4 regions of the Paeniglutamicibacter sp. MACA_103 genome follow, and region 3 is predicted to be linked to each of the others. Evidence: riboswitches for the same ligand, from Rfam matches in the RefSeq annotation. Region 3 holds a riboswitch; each other region holds the start of a gene.

What was found. A riboswitch is a leader RNA that binds a small molecule or an ion and turns the genes downstream of it on or off. The one in region 3 is predicted to bind S-adenosylmethionine.
Region 1: it holds a riboswitch for S-adenosylmethionine, as region 3 does, so the genes downstream of both, ACIPVK_RS06865 (hypothetical protein) here and ACIPVK_RS02695 (methylenetetrahydrofolate reductase) in region 3, are expected to answer to the same signal.
Region 2: it holds a riboswitch for S-adenosylmethionine, as region 3 does, so the genes downstream of both, ACIPVK_RS02000 (hypothetical protein) here and ACIPVK_RS02695 (methylenetetrahydrofolate reductase) in region 3, are expected to answer to the same signal.
Region 4: it holds a riboswitch for S-adenosylmethionine, as region 3 does, so the genes downstream of both, ACIPVK_RS15010 (bifunctional o-acetylhomoserine/o-acetylserine sulfhydrylase) here and ACIPVK_RS02695 (methylenetetrahydrofolate reductase) in region 3, are expected to answer to the same signal.

Annotation. Positions count from the first base shown of each region.
Region 1 covers NZ_JBIXLN010000010.1:81,491-84,862, reverse strand. The annotation lists gene ACIPVK_RS06875 (carboxymuconolactone decarboxylase family protein) at 1-314, shown strand, start outside; gene ACIPVK_RS06870 (agmatine/peptidylarginine deiminase) at 514-1,542, shown strand; SAM riboswitch class IV at 1,650-1,782, shown strand; gene ACIPVK_RS06865 (hypothetical protein) at 1,805-2,089, shown strand; gene ACIPVK_RS06860 (PDR/VanB family oxidoreductase) at 2,108-3,115, opposite strand; gene ACIPVK_RS06855 (aminotransferase class I/II-fold pyridoxal phosphate-dependent enzyme) at 3,112-3,372, opposite strand, start outside.
Region 2 covers NZ_JBIXLN010000003.1:27,441-30,812, forward strand. The annotation lists gene ACIPVK_RS01990 (App1 family protein) at 1-550, shown strand, start outside; gene ACIPVK_RS01995 (acyl-CoA thioesterase) at 551-1,015, shown strand; gene ACIPVK_RS02000 (hypothetical protein) at 1,012-1,446, opposite strand; SAM riboswitch class IV at 1,461-1,585, opposite strand; gene ACIPVK_RS02005 (histidine phosphatase family protein) at 1,632-2,237, shown strand; gene ACIPVK_RS02010 (APC family permease) at 2,314-3,372, opposite strand, start outside.
Region 3 covers NZ_JBIXLN010000003.1:176,500-179,871, forward strand. The annotation lists gene ACIPVK_RS02690 (deoxyguanosinetriphosphate triphosphohydrolase family protein) at 1-1,224, opposite strand, end outside; SAM riboswitch class I at 1,578-1,695, shown strand; gene ACIPVK_RS02695 (methylenetetrahydrofolate reductase) at 1,799-2,725, shown strand; gene metE (5-methyltetrahydropteroyltriglutamate--homocysteine S-methyltransferase) at 2,780-3,372, shown strand, end outside.
Region 4 covers NZ_JBIXLN010000032.1:2,591-5,962, forward strand. The annotation lists gene ACIPVK_RS15005 (homoserine O-acetyltransferase) at 1-28, opposite strand, end outside; gene ACIPVK_RS15010 (bifunctional o-acetylhomoserine/o-acetylserine sulfhydrylase) at 43-1,386, opposite strand; SAM riboswitch class IV at 1,460-1,575, opposite strand; gene ACIPVK_RS15015 (VOC family protein) at 1,743-2,387, shown strand; gene ACIPVK_RS15020 (hypothetical protein) at 2,463-2,732, opposite strand; gene ACIPVK_RS15025 (hypothetical protein) at 2,826-3,119, opposite strand; gene ACIPVK_RS15030 (CPBP family intramembrane glutamic endopeptidase) at 3,260-3,372, opposite strand, start outside.

The DNA of each region.
Region 1 (3,372 bases), on a different contig from region 3:
TCCACACCTACACCGGCACCCACCAGGCCGGACTGGGCAAGGACGAGATCCTCGACGCCCGCCGTGCCCGGGCCGCGGACCCCAAGACCGACGCAGTGCTGAAGTTCGCCGCCGCCATCCTCGAGACCCGGGGCGCGGTCACCAAGGAGCAGTTCACCGCGGTGCGCACCGCCGGCGCCACCGACGAGGAAATCGGCGAGATCGTCGCCGCCGTCGCACTGAACACGCTGACCAACTTCTACAACAAGGCCGCCGCGGTCGACATCGACTTCCCCACAGTCCGCGCCGCGGACCTCCAGGGCGCCATGGCCTAGGACGCCAGCCCAGCCACGGGCCCGCCGCCGGAATCGCCGGCCGGCGGGCCCGGTGCGTTTCACGGGGCACCCCTTGCGCATGCCTCGCGCAGCCGCCATAATAAACGAACGACATTCATTTAGTGTGACGCCGATCCCATGTGCCCCTTGCCGGGCCCTGTTGCCTCGCGCACCACCGACCCCTGCAGGAGCACGCATCATGAGCTGGTCAATGCCCGCCGAGACCTCGGCCCAGAAGCGCGTCTGGATGGCCTTCCCCCACGAGGGATACACGCTGGGCGACACCGAGGCCGAGGCGCACGCGGCCCGCTCGACCTGGGCCAACGTGGCCCACGCGGTGGCCGGGTTCGCACCGGTCATCATGGTGGTGGACCCCGCGGACGTGGAAATTGCCGCACGCTACCTCGATGAGCGCATCGAGATCCGCACGGCCGAACTCAACGACGCATGGATGCGCGACATCGGACCGACCTTCGTCACGGACGAGGACGGCGGCCTCGCGGCCATCGACTGGGTGTTCAACGGCTGGGGCGCCCAGGACTGGGCGGCCTGGGACAAGGACGCGTTGATCGGCAAGCGGGTGGCAGAGTGGGCCGGCGTGCCCCGCGTCGCCTCGACCCTGGTCAACGAGGGCGGCGGCATCCACACGGACGGGCAGGGCACGGTGCTGGCCACCGAGACCGTGCAGCTGGATCCCGGGCGCAACCCCGGCATCACCAAGGCCGAGGTCGAAGCGGAGTTCGCGCGCACCCTGGGCGCGGCCAAGGTGCACTGGCTCCCGCGCGGGCTGACCCGCGACAGCGAGGAGTTGGGCACCCGCGGGCACGTGGACATCGCCGCGACGCTCCCCTCCCCGGGCACCGTGCTGGTGCACATGCAGGAGGACCCCGAGCACCCGGACTACGCGGTCAGCCGGGAAATCGCCGCATCCTTCCACGGCGCCACCGATGCGCAGGGCCGCGAATTCACCGTCATCGAGGTCCCGGCACCGGCGACGCTGCGCGACGCCGAGGGGTTCGTGGACTACAGCTACATCAACCATCTGGTCGTCAACGACGGCGTGGTGGCCTGCACCTTCAACGACCCCAACGACGAAAAGGCCCTTGCCGTCCTTGCCGACGCCTACCCGGGGCGCACGGTGGTGGGCGTCGATGCCCGCGAGCTCTTCGCCCGCGGCGGCGGCATCCACTGCATCACCCAGCAGGAGCCGATGCCGACGGTGAAGTGAACCCCTTTCGGGAAGGCAGGGGCACTCCCCGTCACAGATGACCGTTTGTTGCTCCCCGCACGCCCGCGCTGGCAAAGTGTCCCCGCTTCGCCGTAGGGTTGGTACAGCTTCACGAATTCTGGCTGCCGCAAGGCAAGGCTCCGACCTTTCCCAGATACCAACCCCATAGTTGCACGGTGGGTGGTTCGGATGACGAAGCGGCCCCGTCGCGCATCCCGCGCGGAGGGGCAAGGACAACGAACCCCAAGGACGTGTGCACTTCATGTACAGCCCCACCCTGACCTCATCCCCCACAGCGAACCCGCTGCCGCGCTTCGCCGGCGACTGGATCACCGCCTGGCTCAACCTCGATGCCGAGACCGACCTGCTACACGTGGGTGCCGGTCCCGACGAGTGGTTGCTGGAGGCGCTGGCCCCGCACAAGCTCTCGGCGGCCCTGGAGGGCCACGGGCCCGTCGAGGGCCAGTTCAACCCCGAGCTGCTGGTGGTCCTGCTGCCCGGGGCGCACGAGCTGGTCGGCAGTTCGTTCTTCCGCCTGCGCGCCTGACGCCCGGGGGGCAGGGTGCTAGATGTCCAGCACCAGGCGCCCGCCCTTGCAGCGCGACACGCAGATCATCATGGTGTCGCCGGCCTCCCGCTCCTGATCGCTGAGCAGCGAATCGCGGTGGTCGATCTCCCCCGAGAGAACCGGGGTCTCGCAGGTCCCGCAGATGCCCTCCCGGCAGGAGTTCAGCACCCGCACCCCGACTTCTTCCAGTGCGGTGAGGATGCTGGTGCCCACCGGAACCTGCACTTCAAGTCCCTCGGTCGTCTCCACGGTGAATTCATGGTCTCCCGCGGCGGGCGCGCTCGCGGTCGGGTCGGCGACAAAGCGTTCGAAGTGGAACCGTGCGGGGTCCTGCCAACCGGAGGTGAGCGTGGCGATGTAGTCCAGTAGCGGGCCGGGGCCGCACACGTAGGCGTGGAATCCCGCCGCCGGGTCGCCGAGCAGCCCACCCAGGGGATAGAGCCCGGACTCATCGTCCGCGTGCACGTGGACCTTCTCGCCGTACTGCGCCAGTTCGCCGGTGAAGGCCATGGAGCTGCGGCTGCGCCCCAGATAGACAAGGCGCCACGGTACCCCGGAGGCCTCGGCCGCGCGCAGCATGGGCAGGATGGGCGTGATGCCTATGCCGCCGGCGATGAACACGTATTCGGCTGCGGGCCCGAGCACGAAGTTGTTGCGCGGGCTCCTGACGCGCAGCTGCTCGCCGGGCTTCAGTTGGTCGTGGATGTAGGCGGATCCGCCGCGGCCGGCGGGCTCCCGCAACACCCCCAAACGCCAGCGCGGGTCCCCGGGGGCGGAACACAGGGAGTATTGGCGCAGCAGCCCGTTGGGGAGCATGACGTCGACGTGCGATCCCGGACCCCAGTCCGGCAGGGCGAGACCATCCGGGCGGGCAATGCCCAGGGAGAGCACCGACTCGGATTCCCGCCGGATGTCCACCACGTCCACGACGAAGAACCCGTCCTCGCTCGTCTGGGTGGTCGCCACCGGTTCCTCGATGACGTGCTTTTCACTTGTGCTGATCACGATGCACCTCCAGTGCTGTGGATTGGGTGGGTGGTGGGTACTGTCTGCGGCGTTTGAGGGGGCCGCGCCGCTGCCGGCTCGTCCAAGGCGGCGAGGACTGCGAGGGAGGCCAGACGCGGGCCAATGGTCACTCTCACACCCGCGCCGTCGAAGGCCCGGACCGAAACCCCGTGCGCGGCGCACGCGCGTTCGATGACCGCCGCCGGCCGGCCGTCTTCCGGGATCCAGAGGAAGTTGCCTCCGCTGCATGGGACGCG
Region 2 (3,372 bases), 150 kb from region 3:
CTGGAACTCCTTCGTGCTCTCCGAGCACGCCCGCCTGGCCACCCCGGGGATGCCGGTGATGATGGAGCGGCTGATGCGCGACAAGCCCGGCGCCCCCACCTTCTACCTCTCCACCGGGGCCTGGAACGTGGCCCAGACCCTCACCCGCTTCCTCTCGCGCAACCTCTACCCGCAGGGACCGCTGCTGCTGACCGACTGGGGCGCCACCGAGGGCGGCTGGTTCCGTTCCGGCATGCAGCACAAGGCCGACCAGTTGCGCCGCCTGGCAGCCGAATTCCCGAACATGAAATGGCTGCTGATCGGCGACGACGGCCAACACGACCCCTATCTCTACGCCGAATTCGCCCGCCGCTATCCCCGCCATGTCGAAGCCATCGTCATCCGCCAGCTGACCCCCTCCGAGGCGGTGCTGGCCGGCGGGCGCAGCCAGGGGATCCTGAACTCCACCCCCGGGGTGCCCTGGGTCTACGAGCCGGACGGGGCGCGCATTGCCCAGAAGCTGGAGGCGCTGGGCATCATCTGCCCCGATGACCAGGCAAGGATCGACTGAATGCCCGAACAGAAGATCCGCGTCGAGGTCCCCATGCGCTGGGGGGACATGGACGCGTACGGCCACATCAACAACGTGAACCTGGTCCGCATGATGGAAGAGGCCCGCATTGCCGGGTTCGGGGTGCCCGGCGGCACCGGAAAGCCCGGCATCATGCCCCAGGTCGACCTGTTCTCGACGGTCCCTCAGAACACGCAGATCCTGGTCGTCGAGCACCGGGTCCGCTACCTCAAGCCGCTGGACTACCGCAACGTCCCGGCGCACGTGGATTTGTGGATCAGCACCATCAAGGGCGCGAGCTTCGACATCAGCTACGAGTTCCACGATCCCGTGGACGGTGGGGTGTGCGTGCGCGCCGCCACGACCCTGGCGTTCTTTTCCGTCGACGAACAGCGCCTGTTGCGCCTGAGCCCGGGCAACAAGGAAGCGCTGGCGCGCTACGCCGCCGATCCGATCTTTCGCTAGGACAGCTGCAGGTCGGCCGTGAGGGACTCGAAGTCCCGGGCCAGTGCCTCGTCGCGCTCGAAATTGCAGGCCGACAGCGGTTCGGTGCTGAACGAGAAGTAGCGCAACCCGGCGCTGTGTCGCGGGTCCGCGGGAAGCGCGATCGCGCTGTTGTGGAAATTGACCCGCCCCAGTGACAGCCCGGGGGCCGGGCGCGGCGCAATGCGCAGCAGGTGGGCGATCTCCGGCAGGTCGTGGGCGAACACCTGGTGGTGGGTCCCGCCGGCAAACACGTGCAGCGTCAGTCCGTGGGCCATCGACATCGCGACCTCGACGTCCGCGGGGGCCCACAGCGTGGGGCGGGCCATGAGGCTCCTGATGGCGCGGGGGTTGGTGCGGTGTCCGGAGTGGAACGAGGTACAGGTGTCGGTGGAACGTGACTGATTGCGCAAGGGGCGGCGCCTTTCGTGTGCTCTTGTCCCCAGGGCAGCGGCTGCTGCCAGGACCGCTTCGTCATCCGAACCACCCGTGAAGCATGGGGTTGGTGTGTGCGCCGGGTCGGAGCCCATGGCTGGCGCACATCTCGTGAAGCTGGTTTCATCGTACCAAAACACCGGCGACGATTTAGAGTGAATGAATGAGACTCATCTTGATCCGCCACGGGCAGACCGCCTCGAACGTGGCGCAGGCCCTGGACACCGCGGCCCCCGGCGCCCCGCTGGACGAGACCGGACTGGCGCAGGTTCGGGAACTCGTGAAGCGGCTCGGTGGAGAGGATGTCGACGCGGTTTTCTCCTCGCCGTTGCTGCGGGCCAAGATGACCGCCACGCCCCTGGCCGAGTCGCGCGGCCTGATCTTGGCCGAGCATGCGGGACTGAGCGAGATCTCCGCCGGAGAACTGGAAATGCGCAACGACCCCGAGGCCCAGCTGGCCTACCGCGACGTGTTTTTCCGCTGGCTCTCCGGCGACCTGGCAGCCAAGGTTGCCGGCGGCGAAGATGCACACACGGCGCTGGAGCGCTTCAACGTGGTCATCGAGCAGGCCCGCGCAGCGGGGACGGGGAAGCTTGTGGTGGTCAGCCACGCAGCCATGCTGGTGACCTGGCTTGCCTCCAGGAGCACCAACTTCGACCCCGGCCTGCTGCGTCCGACGCCCCTGGCCAACACCGGCGTGGTGACACTGGATGCGGCCGCCAAATCCCGCTGGACCATGCGCAGCTGGCAGGACCGGCACCTGGACTAGAAGGTCCCGCCCCGCAAACGGCGGTGTCGCCCGCACGATGCCGGAACGTCGTGCGGGCGGCATTTCCGGGTCGGCGTCAGTCCTCGAAGGAAAGCTTCGGCGGGGTGGTGCGGAAGCCCTTGGTGCGGATGGCCAAAAAGCCGATTCCTGCGGCGAACCACACCAGTCCCACCACGAGGCTGACGCCGGAGAGCGAGGTCCACAACCAAATGGTCAGCGCGAATCCCACCAGGGGCATGAGCAGGTAGAGCAACACCGAGCGGGCACCGCGCTCCTTCGCATCCATGAAGAAGGTCTTGATGACCGAAAGGTTCACCATGGAGAACGCAACCAGGGCCCCGAAGCTGACCACCGAGGCCGCAGTCTCCAAGCTGACAAAGAGGTAGGTCAGCGACACCGCGGAGACCACGAGGGTGGCGTAGACGGGGGTGGAAAAACGGCGGTTGAGCATGCCCATGCGGCGCGGAAGCAATCCGTCGCGGCCCATGGAGTACAGGATTCGGGTCACGCTGGCCTGCGAGGCCATGGCCGAGCCAAACGACCCCACGACGTAGACCGCCACGAAAATCGCGGTGAGCACCGAACCGCCGACCCCTGCCATGAGTTCGACTCCCGCGGCATCCGGGTCGGCGAAGGTGGTGTGGTCCGGGTGGATCAGTGCCCCGGCCCAGCCCACGACGATGAAGATCAGGCCGCCGGCCAAGGTGGTGAGCACGATCGCGGCGGGAATCGACTTGCCGGGATTCCTCGCATCCTCGGACAGGGTCGAAATCGCATCGAATCCCAGGAACGAGAGCGAGAGGATGGCAGCGCCGGAGAAGATCGGGCCCAGGCCGTCGGCGCCAAAGGAGAAGGGTGCCAACAGGCTGGGGGCATCGGCGTTGAGGACCTGGTTGAGCACCAGGGCCACGAAGATGCCGATCATGAGCACCGAGGAGGCGACCACCGTGGCGCTGAGCCGGCCGATGAACTTGATGCCGATGATGTTCAGGCCCAGCACCAGCACGAGGGACACCAGCGAGAACGCCCAGGCGGGAATCGCGGGGAATTGCGTGTTGAGGTAGATCCCGATGAGCAGGAAATTGATCATCGGGATGAACAGGTAGTCGAGCATCAGGGTCCAGCCGGTGGCAAA
Region 3 (3,372 bases):
GCGCTGGTACAGCGCCAGGTCGGAGCGTTCGAGCACAAAGCGTTCGTGCACGAACTTGAGCACCACCACGTCATGCCAGGCCTCGTCGGCCAGCCGGACGTGCCCGCTGCGGACCTCAGGGTCCTTCTCCACCGCGATCGAGGCCTGCAGCCTGTCGATCCAGCGCCGGGTGAAGGCGGTGACGGCGCGGTCGGCATCCAGGCCGCCGTCATAGGGCAGGGACAGCAGGCCCTCGACCAGGTCGTGGCCCACGCGCTGCACCGAGGCGCGGAAGGCCTCGGCATTGGCGATCCACGGGTCCTTCGCCGCGACCCGCCGCCAGGTGCGCTCGAGCCCGTGGCCGGGCAGGCGCTGGTCCAGCTCGCGCGCATCCAGCCCGGCGAGTTCGGCCCCGGAGTCGAGCCAGCGCCGCAGCTCGGTGGAGACCAGGGAGTATTGCAGCACCCCGGCACGGTAGAAATCGTCCAGGTCGTGCACCGCGTAGGCGATGTCGTCGGCGATGTCCATGACCGAGCATTCCAGGGTCTGCTGGTGCTCGGCGATCTGCGGGAACACCGAGAGCACATCGCGCATCTCGGCCGCCTCGATGTCGTAGGCCGAGTACTTCAGCGCGGGGCTGCCTCCGCCAAGGCCCACGCCGCGAGGCAGCAGTTCCGGGGGCCTCACGGGCATGGAACGCCATTCGTTGCGGGTCCAGGGGTATTTCAGCACCGCCGCGCGCACCGCCCGGGTCAGGTTCAGCCCGCGCGGGCTCGCGTCGCAGCTGTCCAGCGCGGTGAGGATGCGGAAAGACTGGGCGTTGCCCTCGAACCCGTCGGGCAACCCGAGGATCTGGCGGGCCGCCCGGTCAAGTTCCTGTTCGCCCAGGTGCCCGAAGGGCGGGTGGCCCAGGTCGTGTGCCGCGGCGGCGGCCTGCACCACGACGGGGTCGCAGCCGCCGAGCTGCGCCACCAACGTGCGCGTGGGCTCGTCGGCATTGCGCAGCCCGATGGCGATGGAGCGTGCCACGGCCGAGACCTTCAGCGAGTGGGTGAGCCGGTTGTGCACCACGGTGCCCGCTCCGGCCTGCGGGATCACCTGGGTCACCGCCGAGAGCCGGGAGAAGTACGGGGAGAAGCGGATGCGCTCGATATCGACGCGGAATTCGTCTTCCCCGGGCCGCGAGTCCTCGCGGATCGCCCGTTCCCGTCCGCCGCTGAGGTGGGTCGTGTTCCTGTAGTCCATGGTGCGCACCAGCCTAGTGGAAGCCGGGGCGCAGGAACCCTGCGACGCGATCCGCGCAACGTCGCGGGCCCGGCATCCGGGCACGACGACCCGGGGTCCGGCCGCTGCGGCTTCCCCGGGCGGCGCTGGCAGCGCACGTCATAATGGCTTCACGCGTTTCGCCGGGCGTAACGCGCGGCGTAAAAATCCCCGCATATCCGGTGAAAGGGGCGAATCAGCCGCTGTAACAATGTGACCGGGGCCGCCGATGAAAATGACGCCGTGTGGACACATGAAGTGTTTTTGCCCTTCGTGACGGCCGGGCCGGCAAGCTCCTTGCGGTCTGGATCGGGGCTGTTCCAAGATGGATACATCAACCATCAAGAGCGGCTGAGAGATCTGGCTCGTTGACGCCGCAGCAACCATCATCCGATGGAGTCCCGTTTCGGGGATTCCTGTCGGCGAGGGTGCTAATGCCAGAAGCGATGGAGCCGCTTCAAGGTTCACACATCATCGCCGCAGGAGATCCGTGACGGATCCCTGGGGCTTTTGTGGCGATCCCTGATGCCTCCCTCGTACCAACGAGGAGACACACATGAGCATTGGAACGACAGCCGCACCGCCGTCACTGTCCTATGAGCTGTACCCGCCGGTGAACCGCGACGCCACCGAGGGGATCTTCAACAGCATCCAGGCCCTGGAGGCAACCGATCCGGACTACGTGTCGGTGACCTACTCGGGGTCCCCGGAACGCCGCAACGCGTCGCTGGAACTGATCGAGCACTTGGTCCAGAACACCCGGCTGCGCCCGCTGGCGCACCTGACCTGTGTGGGGGAGAGCCGCGAATCCCTGCAGAACCTCATCCGCCACTTCATCTCCCTGGGGGTCCGCGGGGTGCTGGCACTGCGCGGGGACCTGCCCACGGATCCGGATGAATGGCGCGGGGAATTTCCCTTCGCCCGCTACCTGATCGAACTCATTCGCGAGGTCGAGGCGGACCACTCGGCCGCCCTGGCCGGGGGACGGCTGGGCGTGGGCGTTGCCGCCTACCCGATCCGGCACCCGGAGTCCCCGTCCTTCGAGCACGACGTGGAGGTATTGCTGGCCAAGGAACGTTCCGGGGCCAACTACGCAATCACCCAGGTCTACTTCCAGGCCAATGAATACACCAACCTCGTCGAATCCGCCCGCCGTGCCGGGGTCACCATCCCGATCATCCCCGGCGTGATCCCGCTGAATTCGCTCAGGCGGCTGAACCGACTGGCCTCGATGACCGGGATCGCCCCCGACCCGTTCCTGGCCCACGCGCTGGAGACCGCCGGATCGGACGCCGAGCGCCACCGCATCGGCGTGGACGCCGCCGTCAACCTGGCCAGGCGCGCCTTCGAGGACGGGGCGCCGGGCGTGCACCTGTACACCTTCAACGACCACCGCGGCTCCCTCGACGTCATCGAACAGCTCGAATTGCCGCGGACCCGCGCACAGGCCAGCAACACCTGGGCCACCCGCGCCGCCGTCTAGACCCACCTGCATTCCCACCACTTTCCACAACGCCAGAAAAACAGGAGAAACACCATGTCGAAGCCAACCTTCCCCGCCGCCTCCGTCCTCGGATACCCGCGCATCGGGCCCAACCGCGAGCTCAAGAAGGCCCTCGAGGCGCACTGGGCCGCCCGCACCGACGAGGCCACGCTGCACGCCGCGGCCCTCGAACTGCAGAACTCCAACCTCGCCACCCTCACCGGGCTGGGCCTGGCGGCCGGCGACGCCTCGCTGCCGGGCGACTTCGCCTACTACGACCAGGTGCTTGACGCGACCGTCGCACTCTCGGCCCTGCCGGCCCGCTTCGCCGACCTGGCCGACGCCGACGGCGCCATCGACACCGCCGCATCCTTCGTGCTGGCCCGCGGCGACGAATCCCGCGCCCCGCTGGAAATGACCAAGTGGTTCGACACCAACTACCACTACCTGGTCCCGGAAATCGGCGAGGGGACCCCCGTCAAGGCCAACGCCACCGCCCTGGTCGAATCCTTCAAGGCCCACGCGGCCAACGGCAACACCATCCGCCCCACCCTCGTGGGCCCGATCACCTACCTGCTGCTGGCCAAGGCCGAGGACGGCGCACCGGCCGGCTTCGACCCGCTGTCGCGCATCGATACGGTCGTGGC
Region 4 (3,372 bases), on a different contig from region 3:
CTGCGGTTTCTGCGTCATAAAGGACCACGTTCGTCTCCACGCTCACCGGGTGCCCTGCAACTCGACATCACCCAACGAGGCCACGGCCTCGAAGCCTGCATGCAGGTCGGCGATGATGTCGGCAACGTTCTCGATGCCGACGCTCAAGCGGACCAGGCCCGGGGACACCCCGGCCGCAAGCTGTTCGGCCTCGGTCAGCTGCGCGTGGGTGGTGGAGGCCGGGTGGATGACCAACGACCGCACATCACCGAGGTTTGCCACGTGTGAGTGCAGTTCCAGCGCGTCGACGAAACCCTGGCCCGCCACGCTTCCCCCGGCAATCTCGAAGGCGACAATGGCTCCGGTTCCGCGCGGACCGTACTTGCGGCCCCGCTCGAACCACGGGCTGGAGGGGAGCCCCGCGTAGATGACACGCTCAACCTGCGGCTGGGCCTCAAGCCATTGCGCGACCTCCACGGCGTTGGAGACGTGGCGCTCCATGCGCAGAGAGAGCGTTTCCAGGCCCTGGGCGATAAGGAACGCGTTGAACGGTGCAACGGCCGACCCGAGGTCGCGGAGCAACTGCACGCGGGCCTTGAGGATGAAGGCCAGGTTGGCACCCAGGGCACCGTTGACGCCGAGGTCGCGGGCGAACACCAGCCCGTTGTAGGACTCGTCGGGGGTGTTGAAGCCGGGGAACTTTTCCGGATCGGCGGCAAAGTCGAAGTTGCCCGAATCCACAATGACACCGGCGATCGCGGTGCCGTGTCCGCCGAGGTACTTGGTGGCGGAGTGGATCACGATGTCCGCTCCCCACTCGATGGGACGGATCAGGTACGGAGTGGCCAGGGTGTTGTCGACAAGCAGCGGCACACCCGCCTCGTGCGCGATGGCCGAGACGCCTTCGATGTCGAGCACGTCCTGGCGCGGGTTGGAAACCACTTCGCCGAAGAATGCCTTGGTGTTGGGCTTCACCGCTGCGCGCCACCCGTCGAGGTCATCCGGATCGGCAACAAAGGTGACTTCGATGCCCAGCTTGCGCAGGGTGTGCTTGAAGAGGTTCTGCGTTCCCCCATAAAGGCTCGGGCTGGCCACGATGTGGTCGCCGGCCTCGGCGAGGTTCAAGATCGAGAACGTGGTGGCCGCCTGGCCAGAAGCCAGCAACAATGCTCCCACGCCGCCTTCGAGGTTGGCGATGCGCTGCTCCACGGCTTCCTGCGTCGGGTTGCCGATGCGCGTGTAGATCGGTTCCAGCTCGGCCAGGGCAAAGCGTGCTGCGGCGCTTTCGGCGCTCGGGAACACGAACGAGCTGGTTTGGTAGATCGGCAGGGCGCGTGCGCCGGTTGCGGAGTCGGGTTCCTGCCCCACATGGATCTGACGGGTTTCAAAGGACCAGTTGTTAGACATCTCTTCCCCTTCAAGGATTCTAGGGGTATGCCCGAAGCCGACTCCGGCAGAGGCCGTGCCTTGGCTGGGGGCAATCCCGCGCTTGTCCCACGTCTTTTTGACGTAGGGCCTGGTCTTCACCCGGGGCACCCCACCGCGGCGGAGGGTTGCCGTTCAGCAAGCCGGGGCCTTCTGCTGAAACTCATGACCTTGGCAATAAGTCTGGCGCAGGGCTTCATATCTTCGCAACCACGTCTCAAATTGTGACAAGCCGAAAGGCAACCGCACTACCCCGCGGCCGTTTGGGGAAAGCTGCCCCAAAGCAAGTTAGGGCAGCCTAAGTCGAGAGCCAGATCACAAAGTGCCATGATAGGCACATGATGAGGTTGGACCATGTAACTTACGCTTGTGGACCCGACGGCCTCGCGGCAACTGCCGCTCGGATCGGCGAGGCCCTTGGACTCGAATCTGTAAAGGGCGGTGTGCACCCACGTTTTGGTACGCGCAATGTCATCTTCCCGCTGAAGAACAACCAGTACCTGGAAGTTGTCGAGGTCTTGAACCACCCGGCATCGGACAAGGCACCGTTTGGCCAGGCCGTACGGGCCCGTTCCGAACTCGGTGGCGGCTGGATGGGTTGGTGCGTTGCGGTTGATGACCTGGCTCCGGCGGAAGAACGCCTGGGCCGGGGCTCCGTTCCGGGAAACCGGAAATTCCCGGACGGGCAGGAACTGACCTGGCGCCAGATCGGCATCAACGGCCTGATCGCCGATCCGCAGGTTCCGTACCTGCTGCGCTGGGACGACGGGACCGAGGACCTGCACCCGTCAAAGGCACTGGAACCACAGGGCAAGATCTCCTCGATCAGCATTGCCGGCTCCAGCGAACGCGTCGCCGACTGGCTCGGACAGCCCGAGCAGCTGCCCGTTGGCGAGGTCGCTGTTGATTGGCAGGCTCCCAACGGAACGCCGGGAATCCTCTCGGTGACCTTTGAAACGCCCAAGGGTCAAATCACGCTGTAACGACGCAGCGCGAGGAACCACAATCAAGGTGGGGATCGACCGGTTCATCCGGCCGATCCCCACCTTGCTTAATACCTAGTCCGTTCCGCCGACAGCTTCGTCGACGACGTCCAGCAGTTCGTCCTTCAGTATTTCGAAGTGCTTCACCATGATGGACCCGATCGCCATCAACAGTCCGCCGACCAGCAGGACTTGCTGCAGCAGTCCGGTTATCCAGTAGACCAGTTCGGTTCCCGGCAACATCGTGTCGTAGTACCACGGCCAGATCGGATTGCCGATCACGGCCACGATCGCACCGACGGCAGCCAGTACGAAGCCGAGGCGGAGCATCGTTTTGGAACTCAAAAGTTGGGGCATCGTTGCTTCTCGACTTTCTCCACGTTTCCCGGCACTCACCGTCTACCAATGGCAGACAGTTCTCTCGGCCGGTTCCGGCACCTAATCCCGAGGCCGTTCGGGCTGCGCATGCTTGTCTTTTCGGACGGCGGCCACGGCCTCCTCCGCCGAACGAACCACGAAGGAACCGGCCAACAGGAACAGTCCGCCGTAGAAGGCACCTTGCTGGAGCACTGCGGCAAGTCCGCCCACGAATCCCCTCAGCGGGTCGTAGATGTTGCTTTCATTGATCAGCCAGCCCAAGAGCGGCGATGCGACCAGATAAAAGAGGGCTCCCAGAATCCCCAACACCAATCCAACGCGGAACATTTTCTGAGAACTCATGGCCTGGGGCATGTCCAGCTCCTTGGTTGCGGGGCCCTGCCCCGGCAGCGCAGCAAGTTGGTGGCGCGAGCTTTCTGGGGCCTGTCTGCCTTGAGCCTAGCAACGGGCCCCGGAAGCACAAGCTTTCACAAAGAACGTAATCAAACCGTGTTTCAGGAACCCAGCCCGATGGCCGTGCCCACCAGCGCATAGCCGACGAATCCCGCGATATCCAACAACGCATGGGCGATGACCAGCGGCATGACCCTGCCCCGCTTCGAATACA